Regions from separate parts of the Paraburkholderia sp. GAS348 genome, predicted to be linked through region 2. Evidence: riboswitches for the same ligand, from Rfam matches in the RefSeq annotation. Region 2 holds a riboswitch; each other region holds the start of a gene.

Region 1 (4,198 bases), on a different contig from region 2:
TCGGATAATTGGCGAGGATCAGCGCGAGTTTCTTGTCCGCGTTATCGAGCGTGCGCAAACGGCACCAGCGGCGGCTCAGTTCAGCCAGAAAACCGACGCGTTCGAGGTCCGGTTGATAGCGGACCACATCGACCTCGGTGTGCGGACAACGATAGGCAAGCCCCTTGAAACTGATCGCCCGCGTGATGATGCGGCCGTCCACCTCCGGCAGCGCGATATGCATGGCGATATCGCGCGAGTTGAGGCCCTGATTGTCCTTGAGCCAATCCTTGCGGTTGCCGCCGCTCAGGATTACCTGCATCACCGGCGCGTCGCCAGCGAGCGCAAGCGGCTCCGGGTCGTCGATCGCAGACGCGGCGAATGCTGTCGTATTCAGCACCAGCGCGACATCATGTTGCGCGCACAGCCGCTGAACGACGTCGCGGCTCATTGCATCTTTCAGCGAGGTAATTGCGATCGGCAGCGGATTCAGACCTTGTGCTTCGAGCGCATCGATAAGCGCATCGAACACGGCCGTGTTGGCCGCTTGCAGATGTGCCTTGTAGAAGAGAATCGCAGCGACCGGTGCGCCCTTACGCCAGCGTGCCTGCCAGTCGGCCACGGTCGGTGAATCGCGTTCGGGATGGTAGAGCGTTGCGGCGGGCAGCGCGCGCGGTGGCGCAGGCTCGCGACCCCAGCCAAGCGAGCGGTACGCGATGCAGCGCAGGAACGCCTCCGCATTCTGCGGGCCGCCTTCACGCAGATAACGCCATAGCTGATGACACAGATCGGCGTCGGCGGTGCTGCGCGCGAGCAGATTCGGGTCCTCCTGCAGATCGCCGGAGAACATCGCGAGCGTCTGCTGCTTGCGCTCAGCGAGCGCGACCACCTGTTCGATCCCGTACGGCCAGTACGCTTCGCCGCCAAGGTGATCGACCACGACGACACGCGCATGCTGCAGCACGTCTTCGACATAGAAATCCACCGAAGCCGGCTGCCGCAAATACGTGACGTTCGCGAGCCGCACGCTCGGAAAACCGTCGCCCAGGCGCGAAAACACGCTTGCGAGCAGCGACAGCGTGGTGTCGGCGGAGCTGAGCACCACGATATCGGCGGGCTGCTGGTCGATACGGATCACACCTTGCGTATCGTCGACAAAACCGCCCGGCGTGGTGCGCAGCAGATGCATGACCGGTTACGCCTGTTGCGGCTGGGCGCTCGCCACGGCGCCCAAGGCGGCGTCGAATGCCTGTTGCAGCGCGGCCTGGTCGAGGTCTTCGCCGATCAGCACGAAGCGGCTTTGCTGGCCTTCGCCTGCTTCACCCGCTTGCCAGCGCCGGTCGAAGTAACTATCGAAACGGCGGCCCACGCCCTGGATCACCAGACGCATCGCCGCGCCCGGCAATGCCGCGAACCCTTTCACGCGGTAAATCGTGTTCGTTTCGACGAGCCCTTGCAATGCTGCGATCACGGCCTCGCGCGACGAAACATTCGCGTGCACCACCACCGAATCGAATTCATCGTGGTGGTGATCGGCGTCGTCAGCCGAACCATGGTGATCGTGGCGCAAGTGGATCGTTTCTTCCGAGGCCGCTTCGAGACCCAGCAACGTATGCAGGTCGAGCTGGCCCATTTGCGCACGCACGATCTTCACTTGCGGCGGAATTTCTTCGCGAATGACGGCTTCGACAGAAGCTTGACGCGCTTCGTCGAGCAAATCGGTTTTGTTCAGAATCACCAGATCGGCTGCCGACAATTGGTCTTCGAACAATTCGTGCAGCGGCGATTCGTGGTCGAGATTCGGATCGGCCTTGCGTTGCGCATCCACGGCGACCGGGTTGTCGGCGAACTGGCCGCTCGCTGCAGCCGGGCCATCTACCACGGTGACGACCGCGTCGACAGTAAAGCTATTCTTGATCTGCGGCCAGTTGAACGCCTGCACCAGCGGCTTCGGCAATGCGAGACCGGAGGTTTCGATCAGCACGTGATCGATCTGCTCGCGGCGCTCCACCAGCTTTTCCATCACCGGGAAAAATTCTTCCTGCACGGTGCAGCACAGGCAGCCGTTCGCGAGTTCATACAGTTGCCCTTCGGTTTCGACGCCGTTTTCATCGCAACCGATGCCGCAACCCTTGAGGATTTCCCCGTCGATGCCGAGTTCGCCGAACTCGTTGACGATCACCGCGATGCGCTTGCCGCCCGCGTGCTGAAGAATGTGCCGCAGCAGCGTGGTCTTGCCGCTGCCGAGAAAGCCCGTGACGATGGTGACGGGGATCTTGCGCATTTGAGTTTGCATCGTGAGGTCTATCCGTAGGAGTTGCACGAGCACGCCGACGCGCCTTCGCGTTTTGTCTGCATAGGTCATGCGAGCGGGTTCATGCCCTGCAGGCAACCACAATAACAAAGCACGGGGACGAACAACGGCGTTGCCGAGGCAACCGAAAAACAGAAAACGGGAATGAAGTCCTGAACGCACCGCCGCATCCCCGCGGTGGTCGTTCTTCCTGGTCTGGCCGGTATCCGGGCTGGCGAAAGCGCCGCTTCCCCTTCCCGGACGAGTGGTTTCTCGCCCAGTGGTTATATGCCGACGCGGCCTTGCGCGTGGACATCGAAGCCGGCTCCGCGGCGCTGGAGAACGCACCGCTTTTCGCTTACCGTTGCGGGGGCAGCACAGGTTGACCCGATCCATTGCAGGCGGGCACCCTGTTTCCCGTTTAACTGCATGCGCACGAGCGCGCACACGAGCACCAAAGTGCGTGCGAGTTTAGGCCGAGAGCCCTGTGCCGTCAAGGAAACGCCGGCCGCGGCAGGGCTTTTGCGCAGTGCCGGCGCGGCCTGCCGTGTGCTATCGTATGCGCGCGTTTGGTGCCCGCATATGCGTTCGCATGTGCAGTTAAACGGGAAACAGGCCGCGCTCGCTGCGCTCAACCTGTGCTGTCCCCGCAACGGTAAGCGACCTGCGGTGCTCTCGCATCGCGCATGCGTTTTTGATGCCACTGTCTGACGAATCCGGACGGGAAGGCAAAACGCATGAGGCCGTCAGCCCGGATACCGGCCAGACGCGGAGGCAGTGAACGTCACGCTGCCGGCCGCCGGAATCCGCGAGGGACGGATGTGAAGGCGCTAAAGCACGACGTGGCGCAGCCGCTAGCGTTTTCCTGAGGGAAACGCAGCGAGCAGCGTTGTTCGTCGCGCGTAATCTGTAGCACCGCATGACCTCGATTTCCGCCGCCTCCGGCCGCATCAAGCCTCACCCGCTCCCGCTAGTCACGACATGGCGCGCGCCATGCATGCCGCGATGACCCGCGCCTGGCTGATCGGCGCCGGCCCCGGCGATGTCGAACTGATGACGCTCAAGGCGACTCGCGCCCTGGCGCAAGCCGATGTGGTGCTGGTCGACGATCTGGTGAACCCCGACGTGCTGCAGTTCGCACGCGCCGACGCGCTGGTCGTGTACGTCGGCAAACGTGGCGGGCATCCGTCGACGCCGCAGGCCGGCATCGTCGCGCAGATGCTCGAACACGTGCGGGCCGGACGCAGCGTCGCGCGTTTGAAAGGCGGCGATCCGTTCGTGTTCGGCCGTGGTGGCGAAGAACAGCAGGCGCTGCACGCAGCGGGCATCAGCGTGGAGGTGATCAACGGCATCACGGCCGGGATCGCGGCGCCCGCGGCAATTGGTATTCCGGTGACGCATCGGGATTACGCGCAAGGCGTGGTGTTCGTCACCGGGCACGGTGCCGGCAGCAGCGAGCCGGACTGGGGCGCGCTTGTCGCCACGCGGATGACGCTGGTGATTTACATGGGCATGCGGCGGCTGAACGATATCGCCGGCGCGTTACTCGCGGCCGGCATGAGCGCCGATACGCCGTGCGCGGCGATCGAATCGGCCACGCGCCCCGAGCAACGGCATGCGCTCTCGCAACTCGGCGAGTTCGCGGACGCGGTCGCGCGCGCCGGACTCGGCTCGCCGGCGATCGTGGTGATCGGCGGAGTGGCATCGCTGGCTTTGGCGCGGGATGCTGTGAGTTCTGGCGCGGTGCGTGAGGCGGGGGCGGTGGGTGCGCTGGGTGCGCTGGGTGCGCTGGGTGCGGTGGGAACGGTGGGAACGGTGGGAGCGGCGGAAATGGCAAATATGGCGAACTCAGCCAGAGCGGCAGACGCCGCGGACGCTTCGGATACCGCGGAAGATTCAAACGCCGCGGACGCGCAATGAAAACCC
Region 2 (4,198 bases):
GAGATCGCTGCGCGAGATGCCTTTCAAAGCTTGCGCCCGCAACGTATTGAGTTCTTCTTCCATTTTCGCGGTGACGGCGCGGCCTTCGTCGGTGAGCGCCACGGTCTTGGCGCGCCGGTCTTCCGGATCTTCGTCGCGGCGCATCAGGCCGGCCGCGCACAGTTGATCGAGCAGCCGCACGAGCGAGGGCCCTTCAATGCCGATGTGATCGGCCAGCGTGACCTGCCGCACTGCTTCGCCGAGCCGGCTGGCGGTCAGTAGCGGCGTAGCGCACGCTTCGGAAACGTTAAATGCCGCGAGCACGCCATGGCTCGTGCGCCGCCATTTTCTGGCAGCGACGACCAGCGTGCTGCTGACGGTGCGGCGCAAGGCATCGAGATTCGACATGGCCGATATTGTATTTCTAAAATATTCGTTAGCAAACTATTGAATTGGGATTGTTGTGAAGACGTACTCGGCAACAGCCTGCGGCCGCAATGTGACAACATTGGCTTCGAATACGGCGTGACGGTGCGGCATCTACCACAAGGGTATCGACCGGTTTGAGCCCGGCGATGGTGCGGTGCGCGATGTTTGCCTCGGTGCTCGGCAACGGATTCGCGTAGTTCGTTAATGTGACGCCGCCGGCCACCATGTCCAGCCGCGTCGCGAGCGGCGCAATTCGATCATCGAGAGCGGCGCGATTTCGATGCGCGAAAACATGTCCGGCGACGCCCTGAGCGCATAAACGATTGCGGCTTTGATCACTGGCGCGTGCGTGATGGCGACCACGTTTTGCATATTGCGCGGTACACCGCTCGTTTTTGCACTTGACGCACGGTTTTTTGCCCCGGTCGTTCCATCGCTTGATGCACTGTCCGTTGCGCGAGACACCCCGTTGCTCAACGCATCGTCCAGCGCATCGAGCCACTGTCCTACCCGTTTCACGAGTTGACCGAACGACTCGCCGCCATGCGCGGCAACGTCGGGATCGTGCGTCCATGCGGCGAGGTCTTGCGGCGCTTCGACGGCGAGATCGGCAAGGCGGCGTCCATGCCATCGACCGTAGTTCATATCCGCCAGTCCCTCGTGGACCGTTGCAGCGAGGCCCAAGGCCGACGCCGTATCACGCGCGCAGACGGCAGGGCTGACGAAAACCGCCGCGTCGTCCGGAATCGACAGACGCGCACACGCGACGCCTGCTTCGGCGAGGCCGCGTGCGTCGAGTGGATCGTCGGCGGGAAAGCAGCCCGTGCGCATCGCCGCAGTCGACGCGTGGCTGATCAGTAACAGCCGTATGTCCATTCAGTTGATTTCCATAAAGGCCAGACTAAAGACGGACCCTGCGATTATGCTTTGCGTTGCCGGGAGGCAAAGTTTAGCGCGTAGAATAGCGTCACTGCGAAGCACGGAAGCCGGTGAGAGCCCGGCGCGGTCGCGCCACTGTAATCGGCATTCACGAGCCGAAAGCCAGACCTGAGCTTCGCAGCATCCCTTTTCAATCGACTATCGGGGCGCGTTACCCCCAGGAGATGTCCAATATGACCAACGCTGTTTTCGATCCCGCGACACAGCCTGTCGCACAACCCACGCCGATTCCGCTGCGTGAACTGCTGCCTTGGGTCGTGTTCGGCGGCTTGCTGCTGTTGCTCGCGATTTATTTCGTTGGTGCGGAAGAAGGTGCCACGTCCCTGGTGCCTGGCATGTATGTGCATGAATTCGTGCACGACGGCCGCCATCTGCTCGGCTTTCCCTGCCACTAACGGAGTCGACCATGGTGGGTAAATTGTTGGTACGCGGGATGCTTGCAGGCATCGCCGCGGGATTGCTCACGTTCGGCTTCGCCAGATTGGTGGGCGAGCCGCAGGTCGATCAGGCGATTTCCTTCGAGGAAAAGGCCGACGCTGCCAAAGGCGAGGCGCCTGAACCCGAACTGGTGAGCCGCGGCACGCAAGCGGGCCTGGGATTGTTGACGGGCGTCGTGACGTATGGCGCGGCGTTCGGTGGGTTGTTCTCGCTGGTGTTCGCGTTTGCGTACGGCCGCGTCGGCGCATTGAGTGCGCGCGCGTTGTCCGCATGGCTGGCGCTTGGCGCGTTTATCGCGCTGGTGATCGTTCCGAACATCAAATATCCGGCGAATCCTCCCTCGGTGGGCGACCCCGAGACGATCGGGATGCGCACCGGCTTGTTTTTCCTGATGATTGCGATCTCGCTGGCAGCGATGGTGTTCTCGCTGAAGGTGCGGCGCCGCGCGGCGCTGAAGCTGGGCGCGTGGAATGGCTCGATCGTCGCCGGTGTGGTGTTTGTCGTGATCATTGCTGCCGTGCAGCTGTCGATGCCGGCGATCAACGAAGTGCCGGCGGCCTTCCCGGCGGTGCTGTTGTGGAAGTTCCGCGTCGCGGCGATCGGGATGCAGGTGATTATGTGGACGACCATTGGGCTGCTGTTCGGCGCCATGGTTGAGCGGAGCAAACTGCTGGCTCCCGCGACCCGCGGTGTGGCGAAGTCCGCTTACCGTTGATGTGAGAGGCGCGGCCGAGAGGGCCGCGGCGGGGCCGCTTGGTTTTTAACGCAAAAGGCGCGGGCGCGAAAGCGGCCGTGCCGACGCGCAACGCAAGAGAAGCCAAGTACATCAAGTACTTGGCGCGTTTGCCAGAATGTTATCCACAGGCTTGCGAACATTTTCTGTTGATAACTTTGAGGCCGCCGTTCGAGCGGCTAGCCGGTGAGGGTTCGCCCTTCGTTCTCGGGCCTGGTTATTTAAGATCGCACTTTGTATCGCGATTAGTCTCGTAGCGCTGTCTTGCGCTACCCCCTCTCCCTTTCTGGCGGCGCGCTACGCGGCCCTTGTTTTCCCTTCCAGTCGGCCCAGGTTTGGGTGTCAGCGTCCAACCACTTTCACGCTCGAATATCCCGCGTCTGACGTTTTGGTTTTCTTACTGCGACGCGCTGATGGTTGACGGGTTCTTTCGTAATTCAATACGGATTACGTAGGAAGTCTGAAAGAAGCGTGTACGGCAATTCTGGAAATTGTAATTTTGGGAATTATTGGATAGCGCAGATGGAATTCTCCTTATGGGGTACTTGTGTTTAAACCAGGTAAAACCAATAAGGATGACTATGAAAAATAATAGATTTTCCGAGGAGACGGCGGGCGTGGCGGCTCGCCTGCTGGCCGCATTCATGCTGCTTATGGTCGCGTTTGGTGCGAACGCAGCAGATTACATGCAGTGTATGCAGGCATATCAGAAGTCTCTCGGGACTCCCGGGACCCCGACCTGCGCTATCCAGGTGGCCGGCACGACACCTCTGTCGAGGGGCGCTGACGATCCGTATAGCAGCATGAATTACTACAACTGTCCCAATGCTTCGGACTGGATAAAGGACTATTGCGGTGGCGCACCGGTCCCCCCTTCTCCAGAAGGCTCCTGCCCGGTAGCGGACCCGGTATTGCCGGCAGAGGGCATCGTCACGCTTTCCGAAACTGACTTTGCGAACGGCGATGCGCCCCCATTCGTCTTTGGGCGCACGTATCTTTCGAGGCTTTATGACACCTCGCAGACAGCGATGGGTCGCAACTGGGTTAACAACTGGCAGCGAAGGATTGATCTGACGGCGGTTAATGCGAGCACGCCGCAAATCGTGGTTTACCGGGGTAACCAGCAACCGCTGACATTCAAGTGGAACGGTAAGGCTTGGGCCGTGCTGGGAAATCGCGGGCTCTCGCTGACGAAAGATGGCGCTGGATACTACTACCTGAAAGACGAACTGCTCGGTACAACGGAAGCCTACTCGGGCAACGGCAATCTCTATTCCGAGACTACCCGCACGGGGATGCTCCGCAAATTTGGGTTCGACTCCAGACAGCGGATGGTGCAGATCAACCAGTGGCCGGTCGATCAGATAGGACCGAACGGATTCAGGATCAATCTCCAGTATGACGATAGCGATCGCATCGTTGGCATGGTAGATCCCTTGGGCAAGGTCACGCAGTACGCGTACGACGTAAAAGGTAATCTTGCTTCGGTCACTCATCCAGACGGCTCCATTCGTCAATATCTGTACGAAGATGCCCGTTTCCCCTACGCGTTGACAGGTGTAAAGGACGAATCCGGATCGCGGATAGCGACATGGACCTACGATGCCAATGCACGCGTGATATCGGTCAGCCATCCCGATACTACGCGCAATACATCGTTGAACTATGGTTCCGGCAAGA
Region 3 (4,198 bases), on a different contig from region 2:
ACCAGCGGCAGCGGCACGTGCTGGCCCTTCGGCAATACGATCTCCGCGACCTCGCTGACGATACCCGCGAGCAGCAGACGCGCGGCCGCGAGCGACGTCGCGGTGGCGCAGCTGCCGGTCGTGTAGCCGCTACGCAGCGGCGCGGGTTGTTCGGGCGTTTCTTCGCGCATTAGGGTTGCGGTGAGGCGGCTGAGGTGCCATTAGCGGCATTGATGTCACTGGCGCCATTCGTGCCATTCGTGCTGCTTGTGGCGTGCGCGCCGTTCGTGTTGCTCGCACTGGACGTGCCGCTGGCGCCGTCAGCCGGCTTGGTGACATCCAGCAGTGTAATCGGCAGCGCCTGGCGCCAGGTATCGAAGCCGCCAAGCGGCTGGGCCTCGGCAAGCGCGATCCGGGTCAGCGTGCCGCCATGCTGCTCCCGCCACGCCGCGAGCGTCGCCTCGCCTTGCAAAGTGACCGCATTGGCGACCAGCCTCCCGCCGTCACGCAGACGCGCCCAGCAGGCATCGAGCACGCCCGGCGCCGTCACGCCGCCGCCGATGAACACCGCATCCGGCACAGCCAATCCTGCCAGCGCATCGGGCGCGCGGCCAGCCACCAACTGCAGACCCGGCACGCCCAATGCATCGCGATTGTGTTCGATGAAGCGCTGCCGCTCCGCGTGCCCTTCGATCGCGATCGCGCGGCAAGTCGGGTGCGCGCGCATCCATTCGATGCCGATCGATCCGCTGCCCGCGCCCACATCCCAGAGCAATTCGCCGGGCGTCGGCGCGAGCCGCGCCAGCGTGATCGCGCGGACGTCGCGTTTGGTCAACTGACCGTCGTGGCGAAAGGCGTCGTCGGGCAAGCCGGCGGTCAACGGCAAACGCGGGGCGCCCTCCGTTGCCCGGCATTCGAGCGCAATCAGGTTCAGCGCCGCCACGTCACCCGCGGACCACTGATCCGCGCGGCCATCCATACACCGCTCCCGAGCGCCGCCCAAGTGCTCCAGCACGGTCATCCGGGTCGCGCCGAAACCGCGCGCATGCAGCAGTTCGGCCAGCGCGGCGGGCGTGCGCCCGTCGGCGCTCAGCACGAAGACGCGCGCGCCGTCGTGCAGATGAGCGTTCAGCGTCGGCAACGGCCTTCCCACCAGCGAAACCGTGGCGACATCCTGCAGCGGCCAGCCAAGCCGCGCGGCCGCCAGCGACAACGACGACGGCGCAGGCAGCACCCGCAACTCACCTGCCGGCAACTGCCGCGCCAGCGTCGCGCCGACGCCGAACAGCATCGGGTCCCCGCTCGCCAGCACACACACGGACCCGGTACGCTCCGCCAGCAAAGGCGCGAGATCGAACGGCCTCGGCCATGCCGCCCGGCGCGCGGCGAGGCGCGCGGGCAGCATCGCCAGATGACGTTCGCCGCCATAAACCACCGACGCCTCCAGCAAAGCACGCCGCGCGGGCCTCCCCAAGCCGGCGAAGCCGTCATCGCCTATGCCCACCACGGTCAGCCACGCCGGCATGCATCCATCCTCGTTCTGTATCTTCAAATAATGCGCTGTGCCACGCCGATCAAAGCGTCCAGCCTCGTTGTGCTGTTCGAAAAAAGGCATAATACAGCCGCCGGTGCCCTTCGGGGCCGAAGAGGGAACACAGTGTCGCTGTGGCTGCCCCCGCAACTGTATGCAGCGAGTCCGCCTGCGCTCCGTGCCACTGGTTAGACCGGGAAGGCCGCGGCGGACCATGACCTGCCAGCCAGGAGACCTGCCGGCCAGACTGTTCGTGCCAGCCTACATCGGGCGGGGTGTACCGATGCCGCAGCAATGCCCGACCGGGCGGCGCTCGGGCCGTCGCGCGACGCTAAACCCGGTGTCCGTCTTGAATCAAGCTCCGCCCTCCTCCACTGCTTTGCCCGACGCGGCCCTCGCGCTGCGGCCCTCGGCGTGTCCAGGGCTGCTGCGCATCGTCGCCGCGCGCGATGGTGGAATCTGCCGGATCAAATTGCCCGGCGGGGAGCTGAGCGCCGGGCAGGCCTTGGCGATTGCCGAGGCGAGCACGCAGCATGCGGCCGGTGTCGTCGAGCTGACCAATCGCGCGAATCTGCAGGTGCGCGGCGTGCGCAGCGGTCATGAAGCGGCGTTGAGCGCGGCGCTGGTCGACGCGGGGCTAGGGCCGATTCGGGCGGCCGCTGCGGACGATGTGCGCAATGTGATGCTGAGCCCGACTGCTGGCCGCGATCCATTTGCGCTGTTCGATACGAGGCCGCTCTGCGTCGAACTGCTTGCATTGCTGCAAACCGAAGCGCGTTTCGCGGCGCTATCACCCAAATTCGCGCTTCTGCTCGATGGTGGCGAGCGCCTTGCGAGGCTCGATCATCCGCATGATATCTGGCTGGCAGCGACGCAAGTTGAAGACGGGGTGCGATTCGTGTTTGGTTTGACGGGTTGTCCGCCTGCTGTGGCGAACGCGGATGTTGACGCTGAAGCTGACGCTGAAGCTGACGCTGACGCTGATGCGGGTACCGATGCGTTCCAGCATGCCGAATACGCCGACTCGCGTGACGCCACAGAGCGCCCTCGCACGGATAGCGCGGGCGCCCTCGGCGCCGTGCTGCCCGCGCAAGTCGCGGGTCTTGTCCGCGCGCTGCTGAATACGTTCCTCGATCTGGCCACCACCGACGCCACGCGCATGCGTCATCTGCTTGCCGCGCATTCCGTCGACGCCGTATTGCAGCACGCTCAAAAGTACGTCGATTTCCCACTGTCACGCGACACGTCGCTCGCAAACTGGCGACGCGCCACGCCTGCCGATGCCGCGCTGCGGCTCGGTGCGCACGCTCAGCGAGTCGTGGGAATGCTGCACGTAGGCGGCCAACCGCCGCTCGGACGCCTCGACGCCGCCACCTTGCGCGGCCTTGCCACGCTCTCACAACAGCGCGGCAACGGCACGCTGCGCATGACGCCCTGGCAAAGCGTGTTACTGCCCGATATCGCTGCCAATGCCGCGCCCGCCGTGCTCGCTGAAATGAACGCGCTGGGCCTCGCCTGCGACCCCGCGCAGCCTATTGCGCACTTGATCGCCTGCGCCGGTTCCACAGGTTGCGCAAAAAGCCTCGCCGATACCAAAGCCGACGCGCTGCTTTTAGCGGATCGCTTGCCCAAAGGTGTCGACGTCCATCTGAGCGGCTGTCCGCGCTCATGCGCCGCCGCGCATCGCGCGCCGTACACACTGCTGGCCGCGGCGCCCGGCATCTACGACCTTTATCGACGCGACGGCCAGCCGGGTTTCGGCTCGTGCGTCGCGCACCAACTCACGATCGAACAGGCCGCCGACATGCTCGACCCATTGGCACACGCGGCCCGGAGCCCTATAGATGCTTGATTACATTCGCGACGGTCAGGAGATCTATCGCCAATCCTTCGCGACGATACGTGCGGAGGCCGATCTCTCGCGCGTTCCTGCCGACCTCGAGAAACTCGCAGTGCGCGTGATCCACGCCTGCGGCATGGTCGACGTCATTGACGATCTTCAGTTTTCCGAAGGCGCAGGTGCGGCGGGCCGTGTGGCGCTCGCGCAGGGCGCGCCGATTTTGTGCGACGCCGGCATGGTGGCGCAAGGCATCACGCGCGCACGGCTGCCAGCGAACAACGAAGTGATCTGCACGCTCGCGCATCAAAACGTGCCCGCGCTCGCGCGCGAACTCGACAATACGCGCTCGGCCGCCGCGCTCGAATTGTGGCGGCCGCATCTGGCCGGCAGCGTCGTCGTGATCGGCAACGCACCGACCGCCCTCTTTCATCTGCTCGACATGCTCGATGCCGGTGCGCCGAGGCCCGCGCTGATTCTCGGTTTTCCGGTCGGTTTCGTCGGCGCGGCCGAATCGAAAGCCATGCTTGCCGAAAACAGCCGCGGCGTGCCCTACGTCGTGGTTCACGGTCGACGCGGCGGCAGCGCGATGGCTGCCGCCGCTGTGAATGCGCTGGCGACGGAGGTGGAGTAAATGACCGCGCAAGGACGTTTATTCGGACTCGGCGTCGGCCCCGGCGACCCGGAACTCATCACGCTGAAAGCGCTGCGTTTGCTGAGAGCGGCACCGGTGGTCGCGTATTTCGTCGCAAAGGGGAAAAAGGGCAATGCCTTCAGCATCATCGAGGCGCATCTGCACGACGCTCAACAGCATCTGCCGCTCGTTTATCCCGTGACCACCGAAGCACTCG
Region 4 (4,198 bases), on a different contig from region 2:
TTGGGCACGCTCAGCGTCGAGCGCCGCTTCATGCAGGTGGGCCGCATGCTTCACCGCAAGCTGCTGCTCGGCAAACCAGGCGAGTTGCTGATGGAGCTGGCCGCGTGCTGGACGCTGGTGATGATCGGCACCGGTGTCGCGCTCTGGTGGCCGCGCGAAAAAACCACTGCACGCGCGGCGTTGCTGCCGCGCTTCTCGCTGCGAGGGCGCGCGCTTTGGAAAAACCTTCACACCGTGATGGGCATCTGGCTCGCGCTCGGCACGCTGGCATTCGTGCTGAGCGGTCTGCCGTGGACAGGCTCATGGGGTAAGCAGTTCAAGGCACTCGCGAGCGCGGCCAATCTCGGCGCACCGCCGGGATCGTGGGGTGGCCTGCCGTTGCGCTCCGCGATGCCGGGCATGGTGATGGACGACCTGCCCTTGCCACTTACGCCATGGGCCGTCGGCAACACTCCAGTACCGCAATCCGCCGATGCACACGCAGCGCAGGCGCTGCCGCTTGGACGCATCGTTGCTCTCGTCGCATCGCTCGGTGTCCCGGGCGGTTACGACATCGTGCTGCCCACCTCCGCTACGGGCGTCTACACCGTCTCGTACTTTCCCGCCGACCCGAAAGACGAGCGCACGCTGTACATCGACCAATACAGCGGCGCGGTGCTGAAAGACATCCGTTACGGCCACTACGGTGCGGTGTCGAAGGCCGTGTCGTACGGCACGTCGCTGCATATGGGCCGCTATTTCGGCGTCGCCAATCAGATTCTCTGCGCCGCGATTTCACTTGGACTAGCGGGCATGGCCGTAACCGGCTGTGTGATGTGGTGGAAGCGGCGGCCGCAGCGCTCGCTCGGCGCACCCTCGCGCGAGCGCGCTGCGCCGCCAATGCGTGGCTGGAAAACCGGCCTCGTTCTGCTCGGCATCGTCTTCCCGTTGATGGGCGCCACGCTGCTCGCGGTGTGGCTCGCCGACCGCACGATTTTTGGCCGCGTCGCGCGGCAACCTGCTTAAGGCTTCATTCCCGCTGTCAAAATCAAGGAGCACCTCTTGAAGACATCACGCGAACTTCTACCCGCCGCCTTGCTGTGCGCTTCATTCCCGTGAAAAGTGCGAGTACGATGAGCCAGTAACATACCGGATAGCGCCTTGACGAGCTGCCGATGCTGTCTATTCAGAAGAATTTCGATTGCATCGACAACCCGTCTGGGCGCGTGTATAAGCTTTGCAGGCATCGTCCCACCTGGCGAAGCGGGAAGCCGGTGAGAATCCGGCGCGGTCGCGCCACTGTATCCAGCATGTAAGCCCTGTTGAATCCAAGCTGGGAGTCAGACCTCGCTTCGCCATCGTTCAATCTCGTTCGGGACGCGGTATCCCAAGGAACAGTTGATGATTTCGCAGCTGAAACAGATTTTCAGTGATTCGAACACTGGCGTTCGGAGCCGGCTTTTCGGCATCTACGGCGTGCTGATCGCCACCAACGTGCTCGCGTGGGCCTGGGCACTCGCGGCGTTTCGCCACCATCCCCTTCTATTGGGCACCGCGCTGCTGGCGTATGGTTTCGGCTTGCGCCATGCCGTCGACGCGGACCACATCGCCGCCATCGACAACGTCACGCGCAAGCTGATGCAGGAGAACAAGCGCCCGGTGACCGTCGGCTTCTTCTTTTCGCTCGGCCATTCGACCGTGGTGGTGCTGGCCTCGCTCGCGGTCGCAGCGGCCACGTCCGTCATGCAGGGGCGCTTTAACCACTACAAGGAAATTGGCGGTGTGATCGGGACACTCGTCTCCGCGCTGTTCCTGTTTGCGATTGCCCTGATGAATCTGGTCATCCTGAACTCGATCTATCAGGCCTGGCGCAATGTGAAAAATGGCGGCCGCTATGTCGACGACGATTTCGATCTGCTGCTGGCCAACCGCGGCTTTTTCTCCCGCCTGTTCAAGCCGCTGTTCCGCATGCTCACGCGCAGCTGGCATATGTACCCGCTCGGTTTTCTGTTTGGCCTCGGCTTCGACACTGCCACCGAAATCGCCCTGCTCGGCATCGCCGCCGCCCAGGCGTCTCAGGGACTGTCGCCCTGGGCGATCATGGTCTTCCCGGTGCTGTTCAGCGCCGGCATGTCGCTGATCGACACGCTGGACGGGCACCTGATGCTCGCTGCCTACGGCTGGGCTTATCTGAAGCCGATCCGCAAGATCTACTACAACATGACGATCACACTGGTGTCGGTGATCGTGGCCATTGTGATCGGCAGTATCGAAGCGCTGGGCCTGATTTCCGACAAACTGAATTTGCAAGGGCCGGTGTGGGATGCGGTCGGCGCGCTGAACGGTCACTTCGGCATGCTCGGTTATCTGATCATCGGCATTTTTGTGCTGAGCTGGGTGGCCTCCGTACTGATCTATCGCGCGAAAAAATTCGACGATCTGGAAATCGGCCGATAGGGATGGACAGGGTGTGCAGTGGGGGCCGGCCTTTCCGCGCGTGCTCGTCGTGGCTACGCTGATCGTCTGCCTGCCGGGCGGCAAAGCGGTGCACCGTGCGAGCCTTGCCTAGAACACGCCCGGAATCACCCGATAGCGCACCCGGCCTTTGTACGTGCGATAACCTTCGTCCGCCGACAGAAGCTGCTCTTCCCGCACGATCCGCCCCACCTGCAAGGCAAACTGGCAGCCGTACACCAGCAGGTTTTGCAGGCCGAAGTTCACCAGCAGAAAGCCGACGTCGGTGACAAAGTAGCCGAGATACATCGGATGACGCACGAGGCGATATGCGCCGCGGGATACGACGCCACGGTTGGCGGGCAAAATGCCGAACGAGCGCCGCAGCGATGCCTTCGCGAATAATTGCCAGAAAATCCCCAGCAGTTGCAACGCCGCGCCGCCCGTCTCCGGCACGAGTTGCGCGCCGGGGGCGAGGCGCACGGCCAGAAAATAATACGTGCCGCCCATCGAACAGATGAACGCGAACGGCCGCCAGTCGCGCTTCATTGGCACACGCGAGAACAGCGACAAACCGACCGTCACGCACGCGGCCACCACCAGCAACAGCAACGTGATCCGCGACGGCGCCGCGCGCCATTGCGTGATCGCGGCGTAGGCGAACAGGCTCAGCATCGTCGCGGCGCCGAGCCGGGCGGCGATTTCCACCAGCGCGTAGCGCAGGCCGGAGGACGCGCCCGTATCGGCAGCGGATGCGGATGCGGATGCGGATGCGGATGCGGATGCGGATGCGGATGCGGATGCAGGAGGTTCGGCCGCCGCGTCCATAGGGCTGATCGCGAGCGGCAGATCTTGCAAAGGTGTCGTCGGTGTCATGGCGCGCTCACTTGGAAATGCGGAGGATTTGCGAGGCCAGTTGCGTAAAGCACGGCAATAGATCGGCCGGCGTCGCAGCGTAGCAGAACACGCCGACCGGCTGTTGCGGGTTGTAGCAACGGGGCAGCGAATCCGGCGTGTTGGCCATGCATTTGAGGACGTCCTCGCCTATTTCGTTGTCCGGGCCTGCCGGCGCGACGAGTTCGGGTCCATAACCCAGCGTGAACACATAGGTGCCCTCGATGCGCGCCTGCGCCGCCATCGCTTCAAGCAGATTGCGCGACACGCGGTTAACGTTCACATACGTGACATTGCCGTTCGGCACGGCGCGCGGCGCGGTCACGGGCCAGATGGGGAAGATCTGTTCGTTGATGTTGTGTGCGTTGTACCACTTCGGCAACGCGGTCACGAGAGTACCCGCGTCGTTGGTCTTCGTCAGGCCGTTCTTATAGCACGGCGATGGGAACGGCTGACTTAGGGCACTTATGCTGTCCAGCCCTGACAGGAAGCCGTTCGTGGCGTCGCCGCTTGCGATCGTGCCGGCTTTATTATTGTTGCAGGCACTCTGATTAGTCGGGAAGAACGACGAGAAGCTATTCGGTGCGCCGTCCGAGAAGAACACGATCACCCGCAGACTGGACGGCTGCGTGATCACCGTATTCAACTGGTTGCGCGCATTCCAGATTGCTTCAGCCGAATTGGTGTTGCCGTTGAAGGTGTAATTGTTGATATCGGCGGCCATCGTCGCGCGATCGAAGCCCCGTGTATTGCCGTTGAATGGTACGTCCACCACGGTGCCGAACGCGAAGTGCATCAACGCCACGCGATCGTTCGTAACGTCGAAATTGTTCAGGAACGCAATCGCATTCGAGCGCACGGCGGCCGGCAC

Evidence for each region. Region 2 has a riboswitch for cobalamin ahead of P3T22_RS27305 (CbtB domain-containing protein). Riboswitches for the same ligand answer to the same signal wherever they lie in the genome.
Region 1: linked by a shared signal. The riboswitch ahead of cobW (cobalamin biosynthesis protein CobW) and the one ahead of P3T22_RS27305 (CbtB domain-containing protein) in region 2 are both predicted to bind cobalamin.
Region 3: linked by a shared signal. The riboswitch ahead of P3T22_RS23675 (precorrin-3B synthase) and the one ahead of P3T22_RS27305 (CbtB domain-containing protein) in region 2 are both predicted to bind cobalamin.
Region 4: linked by a shared signal. The riboswitch ahead of P3T22_RS07120 (HoxN/HupN/NixA family nickel/cobalt transporter) and the one ahead of P3T22_RS27305 (CbtB domain-containing protein) in region 2 are both predicted to bind cobalamin.

What each region holds. Positions count from the first base shown of each region.
Region 1 is NZ_JBNPVT010000018.1:128,912-133,109, reverse strand. It holds gene cobN (cobaltochelatase subunit CobN) at 1-1,168, opposite strand, end outside; gene cobW (cobalamin biosynthesis protein CobW) at 1,175-2,275, opposite strand; cobalamin riboswitch at 2,474-2,746, opposite strand; cobalamin riboswitch at 2,826-3,053, shown strand; partial or broken gene cobA (uroporphyrinogen-III C-methyltransferase) at 3,278-4,006, shown strand; gene P3T22_RS24975 (cobalamin biosynthesis protein) at 4,189-4,198, shown strand, end outside.
Region 2 is NZ_JBNPVT010000022.1:95,376-99,573, forward strand. It holds gene P3T22_RS27295 (MarR family winged helix-turn-helix transcriptional regulator) at 1-387, opposite strand, end outside; gene P3T22_RS27300 (histidine phosphatase family protein) at 610-1,284, opposite strand; adenosylcobalamin (AdoCbl) riboswitch at 1,379-1,468, shown strand; gene P3T22_RS27305 (CbtB domain-containing protein) at 1,521-1,742, shown strand; gene P3T22_RS27310 (CbtA family protein) at 1,754-2,500, shown strand; gene P3T22_RS27315 (DUF6531 domain-containing protein) at 3,100-4,198, shown strand, end outside.
Region 3 is NZ_JBNPVT010000016.1:96,468-100,665, forward strand. It holds gene P3T22_RS23665 (cobalt-precorrin-5B (C(1))-methyltransferase) at 1-170, opposite strand, end outside; gene P3T22_RS23670 (bifunctional cobalt-precorrin-7 (C(5))-methyltransferase/cobalt-precorrin-6B (C(15))-methyltransferase) at 170-1,504, opposite strand; cobalamin riboswitch at 1,589-1,767, shown strand; gene P3T22_RS23675 (precorrin-3B synthase) at 1,851-3,362, shown strand; gene P3T22_RS23680 (precorrin-8X methylmutase) at 3,355-3,981, shown strand; gene P3T22_RS23685 (precorrin-2 C(20)-methyltransferase) at 3,982-4,198, shown strand, end outside.
Region 4 is NZ_JBNPVT010000003.1:362,304-366,501, reverse strand. It holds gene P3T22_RS07125 (PepSY-associated TM helix domain-containing protein) at 1-1,005, shown strand, start outside; adenosylcobalamin (AdoCbl) riboswitch at 1,220-1,380, shown strand; gene P3T22_RS07120 (HoxN/HupN/NixA family nickel/cobalt transporter) at 1,381-2,436, shown strand; gene P3T22_RS07115 (methyltransferase family protein) at 2,545-3,261, opposite strand; gene P3T22_RS07110 (TadE/TadG family type IV pilus assembly protein) at 3,317-4,198, opposite strand, start outside.